DNA from 4 places in the Kitasatospora terrestris genome. Region 3 is predicted to be linked to each of the others. Evidence: riboswitches for the same ligand, from Rfam matches in the RefSeq annotation. Region 3 holds a riboswitch; each other region holds the start of a gene.
The links. A riboswitch is a leader RNA that binds a small molecule or an ion and turns the genes downstream of it on or off. The one in region 3 is predicted to bind cyclic di-AMP.
Positions count from the first base shown of each region.

Region 1 (4,063 bases), 6.1 Mb from region 3:
GCGCCCGTCCTGGTGCCGCTGCTCCCCGGCCCGCACGGGTTCCTGGAGGAGCTGCACCGGCTCGCCGCCGAGACCGGCGCCGTCGTCACCGACACCCTCGGCCCGCACCCGCTGCTCGCCGAGGCCGTCCACGTGCGGCTGTCCGAGGCCGGGCTGGCCCGCGCCGACCGCGCCCGGCTGTTCGCCATCACCACCGCCGCCGACGGCGTGGTGCTGACCACCGCCGGCGGGGAGGACGCCGCCGCGTCCGCCGGGATCACCGGCGTGCTGCTCGCCGCGCGGCTCGCCGTGCCGGTGGTCGCCGCCGCCCTGGACGTGCCCGGCTCCGTCGCCGCCGCCGTCGAGCACCTGAAGGCGACCGGCTCCGAGCGACCGGCGCTGGCGCCGCTGGTGATCGGCCCCGAGGCCGACCCGGAGCTGCTCGCGGCCGCCGCCGAGGAGACCGGCTGCCCGAGCGCGGCCCCGCTCGGCGCGTACCCGACGGTGGGCCAGCTGATCGCCTCCACCTACCTCGCCGTCCTGCCGGCCGCCCCGGTCGAGCAGGCGGAGCACGTGGAGCAGGGCGAGCCGGCGCACGCCGGGGAGCCCGCGGCGGAGTAGTCCGGGAATCCCGGAACGGACACGAGGAAGGGCCCCCGCGGGGGCCCTTCTTCACGTCGCGGAGCTGCCGGCGGGCTCACGGCTGCGTGCGGGTGGTCCTGCTCGCCGCGTCCGGGAGGGTGAGGGTCAGCGGCGCGACGGCCTGCTGGGCCGGCGGCGCGTCCGCGGGGGTGCTGGCCGCGTTCCACTGGGGGACGGCGGTCGGCCCGGTGCCCGGCTTGCTGAGCGCGACCGCCTGCCCCTGCCCCGCCTTGCGGAACAGGATCCGCTTGGGCGCGGGCGCCTCCGGGTCGAGCCAGACCTCGTTGCCGCCGAACTCGCAGTCGAGCACCGCGATGTCGTCCGGCTTCCCCTCCGGGTCGGCCCGGAAGGCCACGCCGGCCTTGCGGTAGCCGGTCATCCGGCACCGGCTGATCGTCACGGTCTCGCCCGCGAGCTGGTGCTTGGCGGTGGCGACCGCGTAGTCGGACTGCCCGGCGGCGTCGATCAGCAGGCCGTCGAAGCGCGTCCCCTTCTCCCGCCCCAGCGCGTGGACCGCCACTCCCCCGCCCGCGTTGCCGTACAGCACGCTCGACAGGTAGTCGAAGTCGTTGAGGTAGGCGCCGTGCTCGATGCCCCAGCCGCCGTTGTGGTAGGCCACGAACTGGGCGACGGTGTGGTGGTGCTGGGCGTTGAGCCAGACGAAGACGCCGTTCTCCAGGTTGTTGTGGGCCAGGCAGCGCTCGAAGGTCCACACCCCCTCGCTGGTCTCCGGCCACTCGTACCCGGAGGCGCCGGTGGCGCCCTGCACGCCGACCGCGACGCAGCCGCGCGCGCTGGAGCCGCTGCCGGCGCCCAGGCTGAAGCCCGTCAGGCGGTAGGCGCGCGGGTTGGGTTCGAAGACGGTGCGGGAGGCGACGCAGGCGTCGTACGCGATGTCGTCGGACGGGCCCTGCGGGGTGCGGGTGTCCAGCGGGCCGTCCCACCAGTAGGCGTCCTCCCAGGTCTCGTGGCTGATGCACGATCGGAAGGTGATGCCGTGACTGGCGTGCGGCACGAAGGCGTGGTTGCCGGTGTCGCGGACCACCACGCCCTCGACCACGGTGCCCCGGGAGGAGTCGGCGAGCATGTGGAAGTGCAGCCCGTACCGGCCCAGCACCGGTTCGGTGACGGGCTGTCCGTTCCACTTGTCCTTGCCGGCGGCGCGCGGGCCGAGCCAGCGCAGCGCGGCGTGCCGGACGTCGGCGTGCCGGGAGCTGGTGATGTGGATGTGGGCGCGGCCCTCGGCGGTGCCCTCGACCCGGACGGTGCGGGTCAGGTTGAGCACCTCGGCGCCGAGGGTGAGCCCGGCACCGACGGCGACCCGCGGGTGGGCCCGGCGCAGCGGCGCGTCGAGGGTGACGGTGGCGCCGTCGACCGAGCGGACGGTGGCGTAGTCGTAGGCGGTGGAGAAGCCGTCGGTGTCGGGGGCGAGGGTCGGGGTGATCGCCAGCTCGTCGCCGGTCTGCCACCCTTCGGGGGCAGTTGAGAGTTTGATGGTGGTTTCGCCCGGTTTGAGCGCCGCGGCGGCGCGGACCCAGGCGGTCTTGGCGGCGCCGTCGAGCCGGAGGTAGCCGGTGCCGGTGACCCATAGGCCGGTGTCGCTGCCGACCAGGGCCGTTCCGCCGCCCTGGAAGCGCTTCTCGTCCACCTCGGGGAAGCGCAGGGTGTGGACCGCCGCCCCGGTCGGTGCGAGGGCCAGGGAGCCGCGCACCTCGACGTTGCCGGCGCTGGCCAGCGACAGGGTCCTGTCCCGGGCGAAGACCAGCGAGCCGGTGCGGTCGATCAGCAGCGAGCCGACGGCGGCGTCGGTGTCGAGCAGCACCCGGTCGGTGATCCGGACGGCCGTGGTGGGGCCGGGAACGGCGCCGCCCCAGCCGGCCGGGTCGGACCAGCGGCGGCCGGACTCGTCGACCGGCGGCGGAGGTTGGCTCGGGCCGGGCGGCGGGGCGCCGTGCGTGTGCTCCGCCGAGGGGACCGGGGAGGGCGTCGCGGGCAGCGGGGGCGCGGGTCTGCCGGTCTTCGCGTCGGCGAGGGACTGGCGGAACACCTCCCCGCCGGTCACGGCCGCGACCGTCCCGACGGCCAGCCAGGCGAGCAGCCTCCGGCGGGCGACCGGCCGCCGGTGGCGGGCCGGCCGGGGAGCAGGGTCCCCCGGATCCGGCGGCGGCGCATTCTCAGTGGGCGTCATCGGCTGCCCCTCCCGCGGGCTCCGCATCCGGCGCTGTCGCCTGAAGCATAGGCAGCTCCCTCCCACGGCACGGGTGTTGCGCGAAAGCGGTCGAATCCGACCGGCTCCGCCTGCGAAAACACCATGTGAGGTATATCACACTCATTTGCAGTTTCAACTTAACTCTGCCTAACGTGCTGCCCACGTTCGTGGTCACACGGACCCATCCCACCCGGAACGCCGAGTCCTGCCGCCGGGTCGGTCGGCAGCGCTCAACGCACCACGGCAGGGGCGGGGGAACCAGGTAAGTCGCCCGGGACGAGGTCAGGCCTCTCCCGGGCTTGGGGTGAAGCCGTGCTTGCACGGCCGGGCAACTCCAGCCCGAATCCGACAGCTCACCTCGCAGGCGTGGGAGAGGAACACGTCTTCATGCTGTCCGCAAACGCCAAGCGCGCCCGACGCGCCATCGCCACCACCGGCGTGGTGGGCCTCGGCCTCTCGATCCCGTGCCTGCTCTCCGGCACCGCCTCCGCCGCCTCCGTGTCCACCTGGGACAAGGTCGCGCAGTGCGAGTCGAGCGGCGACTGGTCCATCAACACCGGCAACGGCTTCTACGGCGGTCTCCAGTTCACCTCCAGCACCTGGGCTGCGTTCGGCGGCCACGCGTACGCGCCGCAGGCCAACCAGGCCACCAAGGCCCAGCAGATCACCGTCGCCGAGAAGGTGCTGGCCGAGCAGGGCCCCGGCGCCTGGCCGGTCTGCTCCGTCAAGGCGGGGCTCACCAAGGGCGGCGAGGCGCCGCAGGTCGACGCCGGCACCCCGAGCACCGGCTCCACCGTCCAGGCCGCCCCCAAGCAGCAGGCCCCGAAGCAGCAGGCGCCGCAGCAGGCCGCCCCGAAGCAGCAGGCCCCCAAGCAGGAGGCCCCCAAGCAGGAGGCCGCCCAGCCGCAGGCCGCCACCGAGACCTACACGGTCGCCGCCGGTGACTGGCTGTCGACCATCGCCGAGAGCCACCACGTCGACGGCGGCTGGCAGCGCCTGTACGAGCTCAACCGCTCGGTGCTCACCGAGGGCCCCGACATGATCTACCCGGGCCAGCGGCTCGCCCTGGGCAACGTCGCGGTGGCCACCCCGGCCAAGCCGGAGACCGCCACCAAGTCGTCCTCCTGGGACGGCTCGTGGAAGAGCGACTCGTGGAAGTCCGCCGGGACCTCCAAGAGCGCCGCCGCCTCCACCGCCGCGCCGGCGAAGACCACCGCCGCGAAGAGCACCACC
Region 1 covers NZ_BAABIS010000001.1:1,846,625-1,850,687, forward strand. The annotation lists gene ABEB06_RS08600 (sirohydrochlorin chelatase) at 1-600, shown strand, start outside; gene ABEB06_RS08605 (hypothetical protein) at 677-2,809, opposite strand; cyclic di-AMP (ydaO/yuaA leader) riboswitch at 3,048-3,210, shown strand; gene ABEB06_RS08610 (transglycosylase family protein) at 3,218-4,063, shown strand, end outside.
Region 1: another riboswitch for cyclic di-AMP. It lies ahead of ABEB06_RS08610 (transglycosylase family protein); the one in region 3 lies ahead of ABEB06_RS36425 (transglycosylase family protein).

Region 2 (4,063 bases), 5.6 Mb from region 3:
GCCAAGGAGCGGGCCGACCAGCTGCACAAGCAGGCCGACCAGCTGCAGGACCAGATCGCCCGCAGCCAGGCCCAGATGACCGACCTGGCCGGCGGCCTGGCGGCGGTCGCGGCCGACGAGTACCGCACCGGCGGCGTCGACCCGTCGATGCAGCTGATGCTCTCCACCGACCCGGACAAGTACCTGGCGCAGGCCTCCAGCTTCGAGCAGGCCGCCAACACCCAGGCCGACACCCTCCGGTCGCTCAAGGACCAGCAGCGCCGGCTGGACCAGCAGAAGCAGGAGGCCGCGGCCGTCCTCGCCGAGCTGGACAGCTCCACCCAGGCGCTGAACGACGCGAAGAACCAGGTCCAGGAGAAGCTGAAGGAGGCCCAGAAGCTGCTGAGCAAGCTCAGCGCCGCGGACCGGGCCGCTATCCTCGGCGGCGGTGCCGCCGCCTCCCGCAGCGACTCCCGCTACGACCTCTCCAGCCTGCCGCAGCCCGGCGGCTACGCCGGTGTCGCGGTCAACGCGGCGATGGGCAAGCGCGGTTCGGCGTACGTCTGGGGCGCCACCGGCCCGAGCACCTTCGACTGCTCCGGCCTGATGGTCTGGGCGTACAAGCAGGCCGGGGTCTCGCTGCCGCGCACCTCGCAGTCCCAGGCCTCGGTCGGCACCGGGGTGCCGCTGTCCGCCGCCCAGCCGGGCGACCTGGTCATCTACTACGGCGACGCCCACCACGTGGGCATGTACATCGGCAACGGCCTGGTGGTCCACGCGCCGCGCACCGGCGACGTGGTGAAGGTGATGGCCGTCGACACCCTCCCGATCAAGACCATTCGTCGGGTCTGACCGTTTCGCCCGGCTCCTGACGGGCCGTGACACGCCCGGACGCGTCGAGATCGCCCTGTGATCTGCGACACGTCCGGGCTTCGTGTTTTCCAGGCTTATGATGCGAATAAATCAGCGGTCGGTAACTGCGTGATCACAAGCGGTCATATTTGAAATCGAAATTGAGCCTCTTTCAGATTTTTTTCTGACAAGGATTTGAACGGATCACGGTTGGGTTACTAGGGTCATGCCTCGACCGCCGTGAAGTCGATCGCCCAGCCCGGGCGACGGCGGTGGTCGCCGCCGAGTCCGTGAAGCAGCGGGGCAGCTGGTCTGCCGCGGGGAAGCCCTTGCGGGGGTGCTGTGGAACGGAGCCGGGGAACCACCAGTTCCTCCGGGGTGAATCGGCGCCAGGACGGCCGCGCGAGCGGGCGGGGAGGCGTCGTAGGGCAGCTCTTCGCCCGAACCCGTCAGCTCACCTGGTAGGCGGTGTGAGGAGAAGGAGTCCGCCTTCGTGGCGTCCCATCGTCGTCCCAAGCCCGCCGGCCGCGCCCGCATCTCGATCCTGACCGCCGCTGCCGCCACCGCGGTCGCGCTCTCCGCCCAGGCCGGTGCCCACGCCGACCCGGCGCCGACCAAGGACCAGGTCAAGCAGCAGGTCGACGAGCTCAACGAGCAGGCAGAGGTCAAGACGGAGGCGTACAACGCCGCCGTCGAGAAGCAGCAGACCCTGCAGAAGCAGGTCACCCAGCTCCAGGACCAGGTCGCCCGCCAGCAGGCCCAGGTGACCACGGTTCAGGACACCCTGGCCGGCATCGCCGTCGAGCAGTACCGCACCGGCGGCATCCCGCAGACCGTCCAGCTGATGCTCTCCAGCAACCCGGACGTCTTCCTCGGCGAGGCCGGCCGCCTCGACCAGGTCGGCGCCACCCAGGCGGACCTGCTGAAGGCCTTCAAGGACGAGCAGGGCAAGCTCGACCAGCAGCGCAAGGAGGCCGAGCAGAAGCTCGGCGAGCTGGACTCGACCACCAAGAGCCTCAAGGCCGGCAAGGAAGAGATCCAGGGCAAGCTGGCCAAGGCCCAGGAGCTGCTGAACTCGCTCACCCAGAAGGAGCGCGAGGACCTCGCCGCCGCCGAGGCCAAGGCCGCCGCCAGCTCCCAGGCCGCCGCCGAGCGCGCCTCGCGCGACACGCCCCGGGCGGACCTGGCCCCCGCCAACCTGCCGGCCGGCTCCGGCTACGCGGCCGCCGCCATCGCCGCCGCCCAGTCCAAGCTGGGCAGCTGGTACTCCTACGGCGCGGCGGGCCCGTCCACCTTCGACTGCTCCGGTCTGATGCAGTGGGCGTACGCCCAGGCGGGTGTCTCGATCCCGCGCACTTCGCAGTCCCAGGCCGGCGCGGGCACCAGCGTGGGCAGCAACATCGCCAACGCCAAGCCCGGTGACCTGATCATCTACTACGGCGACCAGCACCACGTCGGCATGTACGTCGGCAACGGCCAGATCATCCACGCGCCGCACACCGGCGCGCAGGTCCGCTACGAGTCGGCGACCGCGATGCCGATCAACCGGATCGTCCGGGTCTGACGCCCCGTGACTCCCGGAGGGCCCGGCACCCCACAGGGTGCCGGGCCCTTCGCGCACCGGTCGGACTTCTGTCCGATTTGGGGTCAAATATTCGGTGGTGGAGGGGTTTGGACTAGATCGGGGCGACTCGCTAGCCTCTGGCCCATGTCACTGCACCGCCGCCCCACTCTGCCGGGCGTCCAGCGGCTGGCCTGCGCGCTGGCCCTCACCGCAGCCGCGACCAGCGCCATCGGCGTGACCGTCACCCCGGCCCAGGCCGAGCCGACCAGCAGGCAGGACGTCAAGGCCCAGATCGACCAGATCTACGACGAGGCCGAGCAGGCCTCCGAGAAGTACAACGCGGCCCAGGAACTCCAGCGCAGGCTCCAGGCCGAGACCTCCGCGCTGCAGGACCAGATCGCCTCCGGCCAGGAGGAGCTCAACCTGCTCCGCCAGGACCTCTCCGCGGTCGCCGCCGCCCAGTACCGCTCCGGCGGCATCGACCCCGGCGTCCGGCTGATGCTCGACTCCGACCCGGCCGGCTACCTCGCCCGTGCCCGCTCCCTCGACCAGGCCGTCGAGCGGCAGAACGAGACCCTGCGCCAGGTGCTCGACCGGCAGGGCCGGCTCGACCAGCGGCGCGCCGAGGCCACCGGCAAGCTCGCCGAACTCGACCGGGTCCGGCAGACCCTCGCCGAGTCCAAGGACGAGATCCGGCAGCGGCTGCTCAAGGCGCAGAAGCTGCTCGACGGCCTCGGCACCGCCGAGCGCGCCCGGATGGCCGCCGACGACGCCCGCGAGGCCGAGCAGCGCGCCACCCGCGGCACCGACCGGCTCGACCTCGGCACCCTGCCGCCCTCCTCCGACCGGGCCGCCGTCGCGCTCGCCGCCGCGATCAGCAAGATCGGCTCCCCCTACGTGTACGGATCCACCGGCCCCCGTGCCTTCGACTGCTCCGGTCTGATGTACTGGAGCTGGAGGCAGGCCGGAGTGACCCTGCCCCGCACCTCGCAGGCCCAGGCCTCCGCCGGCCGGCGGATCAGCCTCGCCGAAGCACGACCGGGAGACCTGGTGATCTTCTACAGGGACATGCACCACGTCGGCATGTACGCCGGCGGCGGTGTCGTCGTGCACGCGCCCTACCCGGGCGCGCGGGTGCGGTACGAGAGCGTCAACGCGATGCCCGTCACCGGGGTGGTGCGGGTCTGAGCTCCACGGATCCCGCGGCCGACGGCCGGCCCGCCCCCCGACCGGGGGCGGGCCGGCCGCTGCTGTCGCGCCGCGCCGCCCTGCTGCTGGCCGCCGGCGGCCTCGCGCAGCTCTCGCTGCCCCGGGTGACCGCCCCCGCGCCGGTCGGCGCCCCGCTGCCGACCGTGCCGTCCCCCGCCGGCCCGACCGGGTCGCCGTCCGGTCCGGCGGCCGGCTCGTCGCTCGGCCGGGCAGAGCTGGAGGCGCTGCTCGCCGCCCGGGCGGCCGCGCTGCGCACGGGCGACCGGGCGGCGCTGCTCGGCGGCTCCGCGCCGGGCGCGGCCGAGGCGCAGGCGGCCCTGCTCGGGTGGACGGCCGGGGTGCCGTTCGCGGAGCTGGCCTACCGGGTCGGGCCCTCCTTCGCCGAGCCGGGCCCGCAGGCCGCTTCCGCCTCGGTGCCCGTGGAGCTCGCCTTCCGGCTCGCCGGCGTCGACGACCACC
Region 2 covers NZ_BAABIS010000001.1:2,405,392-2,409,454, reverse strand. The annotation lists gene ABEB06_RS11105 (C40 family peptidase) at 1-831, shown strand, start outside; cyclic di-AMP (ydaO/yuaA leader) riboswitch at 1,160-1,314, shown strand; gene ABEB06_RS11100 (C40 family peptidase) at 1,325-2,395, shown strand; gene ABEB06_RS11095 (C40 family peptidase) at 2,540-3,583, shown strand; gene ABEB06_RS11090 (hypothetical protein) at 3,709-4,063, shown strand, end outside.
Region 2: another riboswitch for cyclic di-AMP. It lies ahead of ABEB06_RS11100 (C40 family peptidase); the one in region 3 lies ahead of ABEB06_RS36425 (transglycosylase family protein).

Region 3 (4,063 bases):
AGCCGAACGCGGAGACCCGGGTGGAGCTGGTCGGCCACCGCGCGGGCCTGGCGCTCTACCGGCTGCTGCCGCACACCGGCCGCACCCACCAGCTGCGGGTGCACCTCAACCGCCTGGGCGTGCCGATCCTGCACGACCCGATCTACCCCGTGGTGCGGCCCGCGTCCGAGCCGGAGGACTTCGGGGCGCCGCTGCAACTGCTGGCCAGGTCGCTGGAGTTCACTGATCCGGTGAGCGGGGAGGAGCACCGCTTCCGCAGCCGCCGCGCGCTGGCGGGGTGGCCCGGGTAGACGGGTTCTGCGCGGTGTATTGACGGTGGGTCTAATAACTTCTACCGTCGCGGCACGGGACACGTACGCGCCGCGAAGGAGATCCCCATGCCCGAGACGACCCGCCTGCGCGACCGCGAGCGGACCGCCGAACGCCTGCTCGCCTCGTCCGCCAAGCTCTCCTTCGACCCGCTCAAGGACGTCGACTGGGACTCCGCCCCCGAGCCCGGCCGCTACTACTGCCCGCCCCACCGCCTCTCGCTCTACGGCACCCCGCTGTGGGAGGAACTGGACGAGGAGCGGCGGATCGAGCTCAGCAAGCACGAGACCGCCTCGATCGCCAGCGTCGGCATCTGGTTCGAGGAGATCCTGATGCAGATGCTGCTGCGGCACTCCTTCGACCAGGACCCGACCTCCGCGCACGTGCAGTACGCGCTGACCGAGATCGGCGACGAGTGCCGGCACTCGGTGATGTTCGCCAGGATGATCAGCTGGATGGGCGTCCCCGCGTACGGCGTGCGCCCGGTGGCGCACAACCTCGGACGGCTCTTCAAGGCGATCTCCACGCACAGCCAGACCTTCGGCGGCACCATGTACGTCGAGGAGATCCTGGACGCCTTCCAGCGCGAACTGATGGCCGACGAGACGCTCCAGCCGCTCACCCGGCAGGTGTCCCGGATCCACGTCATCGAGGAGTCGCGGCACATCAGCTACGCGCGCGAGGAGCTGGTGCGGCGCCGGCTCGGTCCGGTCCGGCGCCGCTACGAGCAGCTGTTCATCGGTCTGATCGTCTACTTCGCCACCGTCAGCCTGATCCACCCGCGCCTGTACCGCGCCGTCGGCATCGCCCCCGAGGTCGGCAGCGCCGTCGCCAAGGCCAACCCGCACTGGCGGGCCACCAAGGTGGAGATGGCCGCCAAGGTGATCGGCGTCCTCGACAGGGCCGGGCTGGTCGGCCGCACCAACCGCTGGCTGCTGCGGGCCGCCGGCGTCATCCACTGACCGGCGGCCCGGCGGCCCCTACTTGTCCAGCTCGAGCACCAGGCCCGGCTTGAGCAGGTCCGGGTTGTCACCCACGACCTGCTTGTTGGACTCGTAGAGCCCCTTCCAACCGCCCTGCAGGCCGTTGTTGCGGGCGATGGACGCCAGCGTGTCGCCCGCCGCCACCGTGTACGCCTGCGGGGCGGCGGCCGGCGGGGCCGTCTCGGTGGCGGGAGAGCTCGGCTGCGCGGTGGGCGCGGCCGGAGCGGTGGCGTCGGCGCCCGGGACCGTCGGGGTGGTCGGACCGGTCGCCGGCGCCGTCGGGTCGACCGGCGGCGCCACCGGCAGCGTCGGGGCGCCGGTGATCGGAGCGGTCGGGTCGACGGTGACCGGCGGGACGGTCGGGGTCCCGGTCGGGTCGGTCGGCAGGGTCGGCGTCGTGGTGACCGGCGCGGTGGGAACCGTCGGGTCGACCGGGACCACGGGAGTCGCCGGAGTCGCCGGGGCGACCGGCGCGGTGGTGGCGGGCGCCGTGATGCCCTGCGCGTCCCGGGCGTCCTGCGCGGCCTTCGCCGCCTTCGCGGCGGCCGAGCTGACGTGGTGCTCGTACACCGAGCGGTGGCTGGTCCAGAACCAGCCGCCGTCCTGCTCGTACCAGTACACGCTGTACACCGGGTCCCAGCCCGGGAGGCCGGAGAAGACCGGGGTGGTGTGCGCGGCGGGCAGCGAGCCGTCCTGGGCCGCGTTCACCATGTCGACGCCCCGGCTGCCGCGCAGCGAGCCGGTCTCGTCCGCCGAGTCGTTGACGTCCACCACGCCGGTCACGCCGTCCCGGGACAGGCCCGCCTGCTGGGCGCAGGTGCCCCAGCCGCCCTCGCCCTCGGCGGCGAGCACCCGCTCGGCCACCGCGATCTGCTGGCTGCGGGTCGCCTTGTCCGCGCTCGGCGCGAACTCGGTGCCGCCGTACGCCGCCCAGGTGGAGTCCGTGAAGCGCAGGCCGCCGTGGTAGCCGTCGCCGGAGTCCGCGCTCCAGTTGCCGCCGGTCTCGCAGCCCGCGACCTTGTCCCAGACCGGCGTCGGCGCGGCCTGCGCCCCGGTGGCGGCCAGCAGGGGCAGTGCCAGGCCCACGCCCGCGATACTCGCGACAGCGATGGCCTTCTCCGCCTGGGTGGGGCGGCGGTGCCGACCCGGGCCCGTGAAGAGCATGAGGACGTCCCTCTCCGCACGCCTGCGAGGTGAGCTGTCGGGTTCGGACCGGGAGGTGGCCCGGCCGCCGGGAGGCGGCTTCACCCCGAGCCGTCGGGGACGGCGACTGACCTGGTTCCCCCACCCCTGCCCCAGGTGGTGTGTTCGGCATCCCGGGAGCGCGGCGGACAGGGCTCGGCGTTTCCGCGCACGGGGCCCGCGTGTGCGGGCTGCACGGAGACTATTCAACCCGGGCAGCCAATCACAAGCTCATACCGCCCGGATCACGGCCCCGTCACGGGCCGTCCGCCTTCGTCGCCCACAAACCACAGCCTCCCCACAAGCCCCGTCCGCACACCGCCGCCCCGCGCGGCCGTTCGAAACTCGCTTGCGCGAAGCTCGAACCACGGTACGGTCCGGCCGCTGACGCCAGGTCGGCGGCCGGAGGTATGTGTCGGTCCGGTCAGCGCTTGGTGATGGCGACGTGACGGATGTTCACCGGCAGGGTGGGGAAGCCGTCGCCCGGGTTGTTCTGGTCGTCCTCGCCGCCCGCCGCGATCCTCTGCAGGACGTCGAGCCCCGCCGTCACCCGACCGAACGGCGTGTAGGCGGGGGAGAGCTTGGTGTCCTTCCAGACGAAGAAGAACTGGCTGCCGTTGGTGTTCGGGCCGGCGTTGGCCATCGCCACCGTCCCGGCCGGATAGGTGGCGCCCTCCAGGTTCTCGTCCGGGAAGGAGTAGCCGGGCCCGCCGCTGCCGGTGCCGGTCGGGTCGCCGCACTGCAGCACGAAGATGCGCTGGGTGGTGAGCCGGTGGCAGTGGCTGCGGTCGAAGTAGTCGTGCTCGGCCAGGAACCGGAACGAGAACGTGGTGCACGGCGCCTTGTCGGTCAGCGCCTTGAACGTGATCGCGCCCTGGGAGGTGCGCAGCGTCGCGCTGTACGGCTTCGCCGCCCGCTTCGCGTCGAACACCGGGATGCCCTTGAAGTTGTCGGCCGGGACCGCCGGGGTGTAGCTGCAGGCGGCGGACGCCGCGGGGCCCGCCCCGGAGGGCTGGGCGGCGGCGGTGCCGGACAGAGCGAGCGGCAGGGTGGCCGCGGCGGTGAGCAGGGCCAAGGACTTGCGGTTCACGGATCGACCTTCCGGGTGGAGTTGGCGTGGACCCGTCATGCATGCCCCGTCCGGTCGGCCGCCAAGCGTGCCGGATTCACCCGCGACGCAGGCGCACCAGGGTGTCGATCGCCTCACCCGGCGTCCCGTCAGGACGGGTCGCAGGGCGGCGGACCCGCTCCGCCCGAACGGCCGTCAGGCCGCTGCCGGCGAGGGTGGCGAGGATCTCCGGCAGGCGGTACAGCACCGCCGGGTCCTGCGGCCCGCCCACGCCCCCGGCGAGGTTGGTCGAGTCGTGACCCACCACCAGCAGCGTGCCGCCCGGTGCGACCGCCCCCGCCGCGCGCACCAGCACGGACGCGAACTGCCCGGCGGGCAACTGCAGGTATGCGATCAGCACCAGGTCGTACCCGGCCGCCTCCGGCTCGTACCGCAGCACGTCCGCCTCGACCAGCTCCACCCGGGCGCCCGCCTCCGCGGGCAGCGCGGCGGCGAGCGCGCGGGCGCGGCCCAGCGCGAC
Region 3 covers NZ_BAABIS010000001.1:7,987,190-7,991,252, forward strand. The annotation lists gene ABEB06_RS36415 (pseudouridine synthase) at 1-290, shown strand, start outside; gene ABEB06_RS36420 (AurF N-oxygenase family protein) at 378-1,271, shown strand; gene ABEB06_RS36425 (transglycosylase family protein) at 1,290-2,456, opposite strand; cyclic di-AMP (ydaO/yuaA leader) riboswitch at 2,460-2,616, opposite strand; gene ABEB06_RS36430 (peptidylprolyl isomerase) at 2,899-3,564, opposite strand; gene ABEB06_RS36435 (class I SAM-dependent methyltransferase) at 3,641-4,063, opposite strand, start outside.

Region 4 (4,063 bases), 3.1 Mb from region 3:
AGCGCAGCCCCGGGGCCCCGGGCGCCGGGAGCGGGATGCCGGGAGCGGGACGCCGGGGGCCGGGGGCCGGGGGCTAGGCGACGGCGGCCGGCTCCGGGCTGCGCCGCTGCTGCGGGACGACCTCGCCGATCGCCTCGCCGAGCAGGGCGAGGAGGTCGGCGAGCGGGTCGAGGTGGTCGGGGAGGTCGGCGAGCTGGACGATCCGCTCGCCGTCGGGGCCGGCGACCGCGAAGAGGTCGATCGGGCCGAGGTGCTTGACGGCGGTGGAGACCAGCGCGGCGATGTCGCTGGGGCGGTGGATGTCACCGGAGACGCCGACGACGTGGCAGTCGGGCCGGTCGAGTTCGGTGGCGAGGTCCTCGGCGACGCCGGGCCGCAGGTCGGCGATGAGGAGGCGGGCGGCGCCGGCGGCGGTGAAGCGGCGGGCGAGTTCCGCCCCCGAACCTCCGTCGAGCACCGCGATGACCACCACTGCCCCGGTTACCCGCATGGACTGCTCCTCCTTGAGACGCCCGGTGGCCGGTCCGCACGCCGCCCACCAACGGTTGTCGGAGGATCGTAGGCACGCCACGACCCTCCGCAACAGGGATTACCCGCCAGGTGACCAGACTCACGCAGGTCGGGGCACCGGATACCGTCAAGGCATGTCCCACACGCCCGAGACCACCCGCCCGGAGCTCTTCACCTGGGAGTTCGCCGCCGATCCGTACCCCGCGTACGCGTGGTTGCGCGAGCACGCGCCGGTGCACCGGACGACCCTGCCGAGCGGAGTGGAGGCGTGGCTGGTGACCCGGTACGCGGACGCGCGGCAGGCCCTCGCGGACAGCCGGCTCTCCAAGAACCCCGCGCAGCACAACGCGCATGCTCATCGCAGCGGCCGGGTCGGCATCCCGGGCGAGCGCCAGGCGAACCTGATGACGCACCTGCTGAACATCGACCCGCCCGACCACACCCGGCTGCGGCGGCTGGTGTCGAAGGCGTTCACGCCGCGCCGGGTGGCGGAGTTCGAGCCGCGGGTGCAGCAGCTCACCGACCGGCTGATCGACTCCTTCGCGGAGCGCGGCTCGGCGGACCTGATCCACGAGTTCGCGTTCCCGCTACCCATCTACGCGATCTGCGACCTGCTGGGTGTCCCGGCCGAGGACCAGGACGACTTCCGGGACTGGGCCGGGATGATGATCCGGCACCACGGGGGGCAACGCGGGGGTGTCGGCCGGGCGGTGAAGCGGATGCGCACGTACCTGGCCGAACTCATCCACCGCAAGCGGGCGGACCTCGGGGACGACCTGATCTCGGGGCTGATCCGGGCCAGCGACCACGGCGAGCACCTCACCGAGAACGAGGCCGCCGCGATGGCGTTCATCCTGCTCTTCGCGGGTTTCGAGACCACCGTGAACCTGATCGGCAACGGCCTGTACGCGCTGCTGCGCAACCCGGGGCAGCGCTCGCTGCTGCAGGAGTCGCTGGCCCGGGGCGAGAGCGGGCTGTTGGAGACCGGGGTGGAGGAACTGCTGCGCTACGACGGGCCGGTGGAACTGGCGACGTGGCGGTTCGCGACGCAGCCGCTGTCCATCGGCGGGGTGGACGTCCCGGTCGGCGACCCGGTGCTGGTGGTGCTGGCGGCGGCGGACCGCGACCCGGCCCGGTTCGCCGGGGAGAACACCCTCGACCTGGCCCGCGCCGACAACCCGCACCTGGGGTTCGGGCACGGCATCCACTACTGCATCGGCGCGCCGCTGGCCCGGCTCGAGGGGCAGCGGGCGCTCGCCACGGTGCTGACCCGGCTGCCCGATCTGCGTCTTGCCGCCGACCCGTCCGAACTGCGCTGGCGGGGCGGTCTGATCATGCGCGGCCTGCGCGAACTGCCGGTCTCCTTCACTCCGGTGCACGCCTGACGGCGCGTCGTGTCGCGGGGGCTGAATGCGGATCAAACCGGACGTACCTGCATAGTTCGTACCCGAGTTGTGACGCTTCGTAATTCTTGCGTGATACCGGTGATATGAGCTTGTGATTGATCGTCGGATCTGCCTACTCTCCCTCTGCTCGCAGCCGCGGGCCCCGGGTGCGGAACGCCGAATCCTGTCCGCCGCGCCGCAGGGAATCCGACAACGACCCGGACAGGGGCGGGGGAACCAGGTTTGACGCCGTCCCCCACGGCTTGGGGTGAAGCCGCCTTCCCGGCGGCCGGGCCACCTCCCGGTCCGAACCCGACAGCTCACCTCGCAGGCGTGCGGAGAGGATTCGCCATGCTGTTCACCGGTTCCGGCCGCCACCGTCGCAGTACCAAGGCCGAGAAGGCCATCGCCGCCGCGGGCGTCGCGGGCGTGGGTCTGGCCCTGCCCCTGCTGACCGCCACCGGCGCCCAGGCCGCCCCGGTCTCCGTCTGGGACAAGGTCGCGCAGTGCGAGTCCGGCGGAAACTGGTCGATCAACACCGGCAACGGCTACTACGGCGGCCTGCAGTTCAGCTCCTCCACCTGGAAGTCGTTCGGCGGCGGCCAGTACGCGCCGCGCGCCGACCAGGCGAGCAAGGGGCAGCAGATCGCCGTCGCCGAGAAGGTGCTCGCCTCGCAGGGCCCCGGCGCGTGGCCGGTCTGCTCGAAGCGCGCGGGCCTGACCAAGGGCGGGTCGTCGGCCCAGACGGACACCGCCTCGCGCTCCGAGACCCGCGCGGCGGCCCCGAAGGCCGCGACGCCCAAGGCCGCGACGCCGAAGACCGCGACCCCCGAGGCGGCGGCGCAGGGCGCGACGTCGCAGAGTGCGCCCCGGGTTGTGCCGCAGGGCGCCCAGGCCCCGGCCGCCGCCGGCGGCGGCTACACCGTGCGCCCCGGTGACACGCTGTCCGGCATCGCCGCCGCCCAGCACGTGTCCGGCGGCTGGCAGAAGCTGTACGAGTCCAACCGTCCGGTGATCGGCGGCAACCCGGACCTGATCATGCCGGGTCAGGTCCTGTCGTTCTGACGGCTGCGGGAGCGGGCACTCCGGACCGTCCGGCGTGCCCGCTTTTGCGGGGCATTCAGATGAACTACCGGCGAGTAGCGCGCCACACGGTGAGACGGGACGAAGGTCAACGTGGACCGGAAGCCCGGGACGGTTAGGCTCTGGTCGTAACGACTACACATCCGCTTCCGCTAGGAGATGCCTCGTGCCGTCCATTGATGTCGTCGTAGCCCGCGAGATCCTCGATTCCCGCGGCAACCCCACGGTCGAGGTCGAGGTCGGCCTCGACGACGGCAGCACCGGCCGTGCCGCTGTCCCGTCGGGCGCGTCCACCGGCGCCTTCGAGGCGCTGGAGCTCCGCGACGGCGACAAGAACCGCTACTTCGGCAAGGGCGTCGAGAAGGCCGTCCTCGCCGTGATCGAGCAGATCGGCCCGGAGCTGGTCGGCTACGACGCGACCGAGCAGCGCCTGATCGACCAGGCCATGCTGGACCTGGACGCCACCCCGGACAAGTCCTCGCTCGGCGCCAACGCCATCCTCGGCGTCTCGCTCGCCGTGGCGCACGCCGCCTCCGAGGCCAGCGACCTGCCGCTGTTCCGCTACCTGGGCGGCCCGAACGCGCACGTCCTGCCGGTCCCGATGATGAACATCCTCAACGGCGGTTCGCACGCGGACTCCAACGTGGACATCCAGGAGTTCATGATCGCCCCGATCGGTGCGGAGTCCTTCTCGGAGGCCGTCCGCTGGGGCGTCGAGGTCTACCACACCCTCAAGGGCGTCCTGAAGGAGCGCGGCCTGTCCACCGGCCTCGGCGACGAGGGCGGCTTCGCGCCGAACCTGGACTCCAACCGAGAGGCCCTGGACCTCATCACCGAGGCCATCAAGAAGGCCGGCTACGTGCCGGGCAAGGACGTCGCGCTCGCGCTGGACGTCGCCGCCTCCGAGTTCTACAAGGACGGCGCCTACCAGTTCGAGGGCAAGGCGCTCTCCGCCGCCGAGCTGATCGAGTACTACGCCGAGCTGGTCGCCGCGTACCCGCTGGTCTCCATCGAGGACCCGCTGGACGAGTCGGACTGGGACGGCTGGAAGGCCATGACCGTCAAGCTGGGCGACAAGGTCCAGC
Region 4 covers NZ_BAABIS010000001.1:4,910,009-4,914,071, forward strand. The annotation lists gene ABEB06_RS22710 (SDR family NAD(P)-dependent oxidoreductase) at 74-490, opposite strand; gene ABEB06_RS22715 (cytochrome P450 family protein) at 645-1,895, shown strand; cyclic di-AMP (ydaO/yuaA leader) riboswitch at 2,100-2,243, shown strand; gene ABEB06_RS22720 (transglycosylase family protein) at 2,247-2,960, shown strand; gene eno (phosphopyruvate hydratase) at 3,145-4,063, shown strand, end outside.
Region 4: another riboswitch for cyclic di-AMP. It lies ahead of ABEB06_RS22720 (transglycosylase family protein); the one in region 3 lies ahead of ABEB06_RS36425 (transglycosylase family protein).